Regions from separate parts of the Catenulispora sp. GP43 genome, predicted to be linked through region 1. Evidence: riboswitches for the same ligand, from Rfam matches in the RefSeq annotation. Region 1 holds a riboswitch; each other region holds the start of a gene.
The links. A riboswitch is a leader RNA that binds a small molecule or an ion and turns the genes downstream of it on or off. The one in region 1 is predicted to bind cobalamin.
Positions count from the first base shown of each region.

Region 2: another riboswitch for cobalamin. It lies ahead of ABH926_RS28440 (ribonucleoside-diphosphate reductase subunit alpha); the one in region 1 lies ahead of cobN (cobaltochelatase subunit CobN).
Region 3: another riboswitch for cobalamin. It lies ahead of ABH926_RS09515 (ABC transporter substrate-binding protein); the one in region 1 lies ahead of cobN (cobaltochelatase subunit CobN).
Region 4: another riboswitch for cobalamin. It lies ahead of ABH926_RS50690 (HoxN/HupN/NixA family nickel/cobalt transporter); the one in region 1 lies ahead of cobN (cobaltochelatase subunit CobN).

Region 1 is NZ_JBGCCT010000002.1:576,429-578,622, reverse strand. Features, by position in the region: gene ABH926_RS06335 (cobalamin biosynthesis protein) at 1-794, shown strand, start outside; cobalamin riboswitch at 781-922, shown strand; gene cobN (cobaltochelatase subunit CobN) at 965-2,194, shown strand, end outside.
Region 2 is NZ_JBGCCT010000015.1:133,433-135,626, reverse strand. Features, by position in the region: gene ABH926_RS28440 (ribonucleoside-diphosphate reductase subunit alpha) at 1-863, opposite strand, end outside; cobalamin riboswitch at 992-1,239, opposite strand; gene ABH926_RS28435 (dihydrofolate reductase family protein) at 1,307-1,867, shown strand; gene ABH926_RS28430 (PPOX class F420-dependent oxidoreductase) at 1,892-2,194, opposite strand, start outside.
Region 3 is NZ_JBGCCT010000003.1:478,156-480,349, reverse strand. Features, by position in the region: gene ABH926_RS09515 (ABC transporter substrate-binding protein) at 1-942, opposite strand, end outside; cobalamin riboswitch at 1,048-1,177, opposite strand; gene ABH926_RS09510 (enoyl-CoA hydratase/isomerase family protein) at 1,295-2,125, opposite strand; gene ABH926_RS09505 (GNAT family N-acetyltransferase) at 2,150-2,194, opposite strand, start outside.
Region 4 is NZ_JBGCCT010000049.1:36,860-39,053, forward strand. Features, by position in the region: gene ABH926_RS50680 (heavy metal translocating P-type ATPase) at 1-276, opposite strand, end outside; gene ABH926_RS50685 (hypothetical protein) at 348-650, opposite strand; cobalamin riboswitch at 851-1,054, shown strand; gene ABH926_RS50690 (HoxN/HupN/NixA family nickel/cobalt transporter) at 1,083-2,194, shown strand, end outside.

The DNA.
Region 1 (2,194 bases):
GCGTGCTCGTTTCGGGCGCCGCTGCGCTGGGTGTCGCGGCCGAGCGGGTCGGGCGGCGGCCGGTCGCCGGAGCCGCGTTGACCGCGGCCGCGACGTGGACCGTGCTCGGCGGGACGTCGTTGCGCCGCGAGGCGTCCGCGATCGGTGAGTCGCTGCGGGCCGGCGACCTCGCGGCGGCGCGGGAGCGGCTGCCGCACCTGTGCGGGCGCGATCCGCGCGGGCTCGATGCCGACCAGATCGCGCGGGCGGTGGTCGAGTCGGTCGCCGAGAACACCTCCGACGCGGTGGTGGCGCCGCTGTTCTGGGGTGCGGTGGCGGGGATTCCGGGGCTGCTGGCGTATCGGGCGTCGAACACGCTGGACGCGATGGTCGGCTACCGGAACGCCAAGTACCGCAACTTCGGGTGGGCCTCCGCGCGCCTGGACGACGTCCTCAACTGGGTCCCCGCCCGCTTCACCGGCGCCGTGACCGTCGCGGCCGCACCGGTGGTCGGCGGCAGTCCCGTCCGGGCGCTCAGGGTCCTGCGAAACGACGGCGCCCGGCACCCCAGCCCCAACGCCGGACGCTGCGAGGCCTCCGCCGCCGGTGCCCTCGGCGTGCGCCTCGGCGGGACCAACACCTATGGCGACGTCGTCGAACACCGGCCGGTCATGGGGACCGGCCGGGCGCCGCGCGTGCCCGACATCCGGCGCGCCGCCGTGTTGTCGGCCACAGTCGGGCTCGCCTCGGCCGCGGCCGCCGCACGTCTGGCCGCCGCGTTCGCGCCGGGCCGTCGCGCACGCCGCTTGCGCTGACGTCGGATCTGGCACACTGTCCACCAAGACGACAGTCCAGGAAGCCCGTGCGAATCGGGCGCTGTCCCGCAACTGTGAGCGGACCACGGTCCGCGAGCCAGGAACTGCCTGTCGTCCGTACCCATCAGCCCGAGGCGGAGCGCGGACTCCGCGAGAGGAAGTGCCGTCGCATGCCCGCGCGCGTTCTGTTGCTGTCCACGGCCGACACCGAGCTTCTCGCCGCCCACGCCTGCGGCGCTCCCTACGTCACCGCCAACCCCGCGCGCCTGGACGCCGAGGCCCTGGCACCGCTGCTGCGTGCGGCCGACGTCGCCGTGCTGCGGCTGCTCGGCGGGCACCGGCCGTGGCGCTGGCTGATCGAGGCGGTCGCCGCCGCCGGCGTGCCGGCCGTCGTGCTCGGCGGGGAGGCCGAGCCGGACGCTGAGCTGATGGCGCTCTCGACGGTGCCCGGCGGCGTGGTGGCCGACGCCCTCAACTACCTCACCGCCGGCGGTCCGGCGAACCTGGCGCAGCTGGCGAACTTCCTCACCGATACGGTGCTCGGCGGCGGCGAGGGCTTCGAGGCGCCGCAGGCCATGCCCGAGTTCGGTGTCCACGGCGAGCGCGAGCGGCGCGAAGGACGCCCGACCGTCGGCATCGTCTTCTACCGTGCGCACGAGATCTCGGGTAACACAGCCTTCGTAGACACCCTCGCCGACGCCCTCGAAGACCGCGGTGCCAACGCTCTTCCCGTCTACTGCGGCTCGCTGCGCGGGTTGTCGGACGCCGCGGGCGCGGGCCTGGTCGACCTCCTCGGCCGCTGCGACACCCTGGTCGTCACGGTCCTGGCCGGAGGCGGTGCGACGGCGGCGGATGCCAGCGCAGGCGGCGACGAGGACGCCTGGGACGTCGGCGCGCTCGCCGCGCTGGACGTCCCGGTCATCCAAGGGCTCTGTCTCACCTCCCCGCGCCAGACCTGGCAGGACTCCGACGCCGCGCTCACCCCCATGGACGCCGCGATGCAGGTCGCGATCCCGGAGTTCGACGGTCGCCTCATCGCCGTCCCCTTCTCCTTCAAGGAGAACGGCGACGCGGGCATCCCGGTCTACGTCGCCGACGCCGAACGCGCCGCGCGCCTGGCCGGCATCGCCTATCGCCATGCCGCACTGCGCGCCATCCCCAACCGCGACAAGAAGCTCGCGCTCGTCCTGTCCTCCTACCCGACCAAGCACTCGCGTGTCGGCAACGCCGTCGGGCTCGACACCCCGGCCTCCGCCGTCCGCCTGCTCCACGCCCTGCGCGAAGCCGGCTACACCGTCGGCGACTTCCCCGACGACGGCGACCAGCTCATCCACCGGCTGATCGCGGCCGGCGGGCACGACGTCGAGTGGCTCACCGAGGAGCAGCTGGCCGCCGCGCCG
Region 2 (2,194 bases), on a different contig from region 1:
CCGCGCGAGCGGACCCGGGAGAAGCCGATGCCGATGCCGCCGGCGAACTTCGACAGCCGTGCGACCTGGTGGTAGCGGTCGTAGATGGAGTCCAGCTCGTCGCGCGGGGAGTCCACGAGGTAGCACGACGACATCTGGGTGTGCCGGGTGCCGGAGTTGAACAGCGTGGGGGAGCTGGGCAGGTAGGCCAGCGAGGACATCAGGCGGTAGAAGCCGACGGCCTCTTGCGGGTCCTGCGACAGCCCGGCGGCCACGCGCAGCAGGAAGTGCTGCGGCGTCTCGATGACGCGGCGGGTCACCGGGTGGCGCAGCAGATAGCGGTCGTAGACGGTGCGCAGGCCGAAGTACTCGAAGCGCAGGTCGCCGTCGGGGTCGATGGCCGCGTCGAACGCCGCGGCCGAGGCGGCGACCAGGGCGGCGGTCTCGTCGCCGATCAGGCCCTCCCGATGCCCGACGGCGATGGACGCGCTGAAGGAGGTCGCGCCCTGGCCCGCGGCCTCGCCGGCGACGACCCCGGACAGCAGGCGGGCGGCGAGCTTCGAGTACTGCGGCTCCTCGCCGATCAGCTCGGCGGCGCTCTGGACGGCGAGGTCGGCGATCTGGCCGGCGGTCGCGGCCGGCGGCAGGCCGGCGAACGTCTTGCGCGCGACGCGGGCGGCGTCGACATCGGGGAGGTCCGCGGACCAGGCGGCGATCCGCTGTTCCAGCGCCTGCTCGGCGGACTGGTCCTGCGACGCCGGCTGCGCCCCCGCGCGCGCTGGTGTGGGGACCGCTGCCAGGGCGACCGGTGCCGCCGCGGTCCCCTGACCAGGGCCCGATTCCGGCAGCCCGAGCTCCGTGGGGCCGACCTGGGTGACCGTCACAACCTTCTCCTCGCCAGTCGTAGGTCCGGTCCGGACCCAGGGCGAGCAGACACCGGAAGGCGCGCGAAAGCCGCGACGCGTTCCGCCGTCAGCCGTCCCACGCGGCCTCGGACCAGCCGTGCCCCACGTCCGGGCACGGCACGGCTGGCAGGTCTTCGGACTCGCGGGCGTTCCCGGGGGCGGGCGAATCCGCTCCGGGACCCTACTGGCCGTCACTTCCCAGGCCCGCCCGAAGGCGTTCGGTGGCCCAGTGTGCACGACGGCGGTCGTTCCCACTCACCGCTGCGGGGCAGTCCCGGTTTCCCACCGGGTTCCCTCTTGCCTCGGCCGCCGCCCTGCTTGGGGTGGTGGCCGAACCAGCTGCGTCGGACACCATATCTTGTGGCGGGTCGGAATCTCCAATCAACATGCTGTATGTCAGAGGGCTTCTGCGAAGATGGAGCATGGCCAAGTTGATCTATTCGGCGATCGCCTCGCTCGACGGGTACGTGGAGGACGCCGGCGGCGCCTTCGAGTGGGCCGCGCCCGACGAGGAAGTGCACGCGTTCGTCAACGACCTCGAACGCGGCATCGGCACCTACCTCTACGGCCGCCGGATGTACGAGACGATGCGGTACTGGGAGACCGAGGGCGCCGGGCCCGACGCCGGTCCCGTGTCGAGTGACTACGCACGGATCTGGCGGGCGGCCGAGAAGATCGTCTACTCGCGGACGCTCGCATCCGTTCCGACCGCCCGGACGCGGCTGGAGCGGGAGTTCGACGTCGGCGCCGTCCAGCAGCTCAAGGAGACCTCGCCGACCGACCTGACCATCGGCGGCGCCGAGCTGGCCGGCCAGGCGATCGCCGCGGGCCTGGTGGACGAGATCCAGCTGCTGCTGAACCCGATCCTGGTGGGCGGCGGCAAGGCCGCCCTGCCCCAGGATGTGCGCATGCGGCTCGAGCTCGTGGACGAGCGCCGCTTCGCCGGCGGCGTCGTCTTCCTGCGCTACGCCGTCACCGGCTGACCGACGGGCCGATCAGCGGGCTGACTACTGGAAGGTCGCGTGCACCGGCCGCAGGTAGATCCGCACGCGGGTCGGCGCGTCGCCCACCGTGCCGTCCATCGGCAGCGAGTAGCGGTCGGCCAGCACGCCGAAGAACGCGCCCTCCGGGTCCGGCTCGATGCGCTCCACGGTGCCGCGCAGCTCCAGGTAGCGGTACGGCGCGTCGGGGTCGTTGATGGAGACCGCGGCGCTCGGGCGCTCGCTGAGCTCCTTGTACTTCGCGCGCTTGGTCGAGGTGGTGAAGGACAGGAACTCGCCGTCCCACAGGAACCACATGGGGTTCACGTG
Region 3 (2,194 bases), on a different contig from region 1:
CACCAGGCGCGGACCCCAGCGGGAGGCGATGTCGTCGTCCATGCCGACGACCGTGCCCTTCGCCGCGTTCTTCACCGCCGGGATCGCCGACCAGCCGGGGCGGGCGGCGACGGTGGCCGAGGTCTGCTGGCAGCACTTGGTGTCGGCCAGGAAGATCAGGTCGGGGGCCGCGGTCACCAGGTACTCGTCGGAGAGCTGCGGGTAGCCGCCGCCCGTCTTGTCGGCCGGGTCGGCGATGTCGGTCAGGCCGAACTGGGCGAAGATCGAGCCGATGAAGGTCTTCGAGGTGGCGCTGTAGTTCCCGGGGGTGCCGACCTCGTAGTAGTACTTAAGAGGTGTGGCCGGCTTCTTCGTGGCCGCGATCGCCGCCGTGATCTGCTGCTTCATCGTGGCGACCTCGGTGGTCGCGGCGGTGGTGTGGCCGGTGGCGGCGCCGAGCTCGGTGATCTGGCTGTAGGCGTCGTCCAGGGTGTTCGGGGCGTCGAACCACAGGACCGGGACGTTCAGCTTGCCGAGCTGCTCCACGATCTGCGAGCTGTCGTCGGCGACGACCACCAGATCCGGGTTGTACTTCGCTATCGCCTCGGCGTTCGGCTTGTAGCCGGACAGCGCGCTCTTCGGGGCGCTCGCGGGATAGTCCGACTGGTCATCGACCGCGGTGACCTGCGAGCCCGCGCCGATCGCGAACAGGTCCTCGGTGGCCGAGGGCGACAGCGACACGATCTTCTTCGGCTCGGCCGCCAACTTCACCGCGCCGTTCTTGGCGGTGATCGTGGCCGGGAAGGCGGCCGCGGACGAGGCGGCGGTCGTGGTGGACGCGGTGCCCGAGCCGGCCGGGGCCGACGCCGACTTCGACGACGAACACCCGGCGGCCAGCAGCGCCGAGGCCGCGACGAGGCCGACGGCCACGCGCCGCGTCGAATTGTGCAGACGAGAATGCACGAGGTCAGCTCCTCCGGCTGATCCGCGGTCCCCGCCGCGCGCGCCGACCCAGGCAGGCGTGCCGCGCACACAGCCGGACCGCCCCGAACCGCGAGGGCCGAACCTTGGCACATCGCGTGAGGCGACCTGGCTCGCCCTCCGAACGGAGAGCTCACAGTTGCGGGACAGCGCCGGATTCCCACCGGCTTCGCTGCACTCGATGTGGACGGCGCACACCGCCGTCGCCCAAGACGCTAGCAAGCGCGGACGCACTCGCCTAACGGCAAATGGGGCGACGGCTGGTGATCTGCACTACTTCAAGAAGCCTGCGCTACTTCAAAAGCCCCGCGCTGCTTCAAGAACCCCGCACCACTCACGGCCAGACCGGCGACCGCTTCTCCACGAACGCCCGCACACCCTCGGCCCGGTCCGCCGAGAACGCCGTGGCCCGCCACGCCCCGTCCTCCACGTCCAGCCCGGCGGCCAGCGGCAGGTCCGCGCCGACCTTCAGCGCGTGCTTGGCGTTGCGCACCCCGATCGGCGAGTTCTTCGCGATCTGCTGCGCCAGCTCCAGCGCCGCCGCGCGCGCCGTCGAGCTCCCCGGCACCCGCCGGTCCACCATCCCGAACCGGTCGGCCTCGTCGGCGTCGATGCGCCGCGCGGTGAAGATCAGGTCGGCGGCGCGGTTCATGCCCACGCGCCGCACCAGCGTCTGCGTGCCGCCGCCGCCGGGGATGACGCCGACGGACACCTCGGGCAGCCCGAACACCGCGCCGTCGTCGGCCACGATCAGGTCGCAGGCCAGCGCCAGCTCGCAGCCGCCGCCCAGGGCGTAGCCGGAGACCGCAGCCACGACCGGCATCGGCAGCGAGCCGAACGCGCCCCAGGTCCGCCGGAACGCCGGCCGGGTGGCGACCAGCTCGGCGTCGCTCATCTGGTTGCGCTCCTTGAGGTCCACGCCGACGCAGAACGCGTGGTTCTTCCCCTCGGCCGCGGGCGGCGCCGACGACACCACCACGGCGCGCACCGCCGGGTCCTCGGCCAGCTCCGGCGCGACGTCCCGGATCGCCGCGGCCATCGCGGTCGAGATCGCGTTCATCGCCGACGCGCGGTTCAGCACGATCTCCGCGACCACGCCGTTGCCGGACGCGGGGTGCCGCCGCAGGAGTACGCCTTTGTAATCCTTCTCGGTTACCTCGTTCATGGCGCCCAGATTATGAGACCAAGGTCAGAATCCGAAGGGCACCCAGGGCGCGACATCGCTCACAAAGGC
Region 4 (2,194 bases), on a different contig from region 1:
CGGCACGGCCATCGCGGCCACGCCGAGCAGGCGCTGCCGGTCGGCCGGCGACTCGGCCGTCTCGGCCGTCTCGGCCATCCCGGAAGAAGCGGCGTCGTCGCGGACCGCGAGTGCGGTGTATCCGGCCTGCTCGACCGCGGCGATCAGGTCCCGGACCGGAACCCGCGGCGGATGCAGGATCCGGGCCCGGCCGGTCGCCAGGTTGACGCCGGCCGAGACGCCCTCGATGCGGGCCAGTCGTCGCTCCACCCGCCCGACGCACGCGGCGCAGGTCATCCCGCCGATCACGAGATCGGTGACCGCCGCAGGCGGCGTGGACGCTGCCGGCACCGTGTCCGGCCCGGCGCTCACCGGCCGCCACCCAACGCGCCCATCCCCGGCATCCCCGGAGTGGGGCTCTGCCCGCCCGGCGCGCCGGGAACGAGATCGGGTGCCACCGGTCCGGCCAGGCGCCCGGCGCCGAACGCGCCGGCGTACAGTGCCGCCGACAACGCGACGAACGCCAGCACGCGGCCGAACCCGCCGAGACGGGAACTCAGGCTACTGGTACCGAAGCCGCGTCGGGGATCCGCCGCTCCGGAATGTGCTGATCCGGGATGTGCTGATCCGGGATGTGCCGCCGGACCGTCCGGCACGTCATCGATGCTCACACGATGATAGTCGTCCGCGAATCCCGGCTGGTTCCCGCAAGAGTCGGCATCATCTGTGCGGCAAGGGCCCTGACGGTCGCTGGACCCATGAGTGCCGGATCCTGATTCATCGCTCGGCACTTCAGCGCCTCGGGCTGGATCCCGCAGACTGATGGTCTACGCATAGCCGGGGCCCACCTTGCCGGGTTCCGGACCGCTCGCTACGGTGACCATGCCGTGGTGCTCGGGAAGACCGGTGGAAAACCGGAGCGGCCCTCGCCACTGTGATCGGGAATGCACCGGTTCCATGCCGCCGCGCGAAGTACGGCGCGGCGGCGGCCACTGGACGCGTCAGGCGTCTGGGAAGGCGGAGCCGGGGCGTCGACCCGTCAGCCAGGAGACCGGCCACGGCACCGAACATCGACCATCCACGAGGTGCTGGAGGCGAGCCGCGTGAGCGTGCCTGCGAACGATCCCGTCCGACCTGTCCGGAATCCGTCCTCGGCGCCGCTGCGCTGGCTCCGTACCGACTGGCTGCGCTTCGGCGGCCTGCTGGCGGTGATCGTGGCGATGCACGTCGCGGCGTTCGGGATCCTCGCCGGCCTGGTCGCCCCGCATCACTACACCGTCGGCAAGCAGGTCTTCGGCTTCGGCCTCGGCGTCACCGCCTACACGCTCGGCATGCGCCACGCGTTCGACGCCGACCACATAGCCGCGATCGACAACACCACGCGCAAGCTGATGGCCGACGGCAAGCGGCCGGTGTCCGTCGGATTCTGGTTCGCGCTCGGGCACTCGACGATCGTCGTCGTGCTGGCCGCCGGGATCGCCGCCGGCGCGCGCCAGGCCGCCAGCCTGACCGACGACAAGTCCAGCACGCGCCAGTCGCTCGGCGTGGTGTCCACGACCGCTTCGGGCACCTTCCTGTACCTGATCGGCATCCTGAACCTGGTCGCGCTGATCGGCATCTACAAGGTGTACAAGGCGATGCGGCGCGGCGTGTACGACGAGGCCGCCCTGACCGCGCAGCTGGACAAGCGCGGCTTCATGAACCGGATCCTGGGCCGGCTCACCAAGTCCATCACCCGCCCCGGCCAGATGTACCCGGTCGGGCTGCTGTTCGGCGTCGGCTTCGACACCGCCACCGAGGTGCTGCTGCTGGCCCTGGCCGGCTCCAGCGCCGCGGCCGGCCTGCCCTGGTACGCGATCCTGTGCCTGCCGCTGCTGTTCACCGCGGGCATGACCCTGTTCGACACGCTCGACGGCACCTTCATGAACTTCGCCTACCACTGGGCCTTCTCCAACCCGATCCGCAAGGTCTACTACAACCTCACCATCACCGGGCTGTCCGTGGCCGTCGCCCTGATCATCGGCAGCATCGAGCTCGTCGGCGTGGTCCACGACCAGTTCGGCGTCGTCAACCCGGTCACCGACTGGATCGCGAACCTGAATCTGAACAATGTCGGGTTCATCATCGTCGGCGCGTTCATCGCCGTCTGGGCGGCCGCGATCGCCTACTGGAAGATCGCGCGCGTCGAACACCGGTGGGACGTCACCGGCCAGGA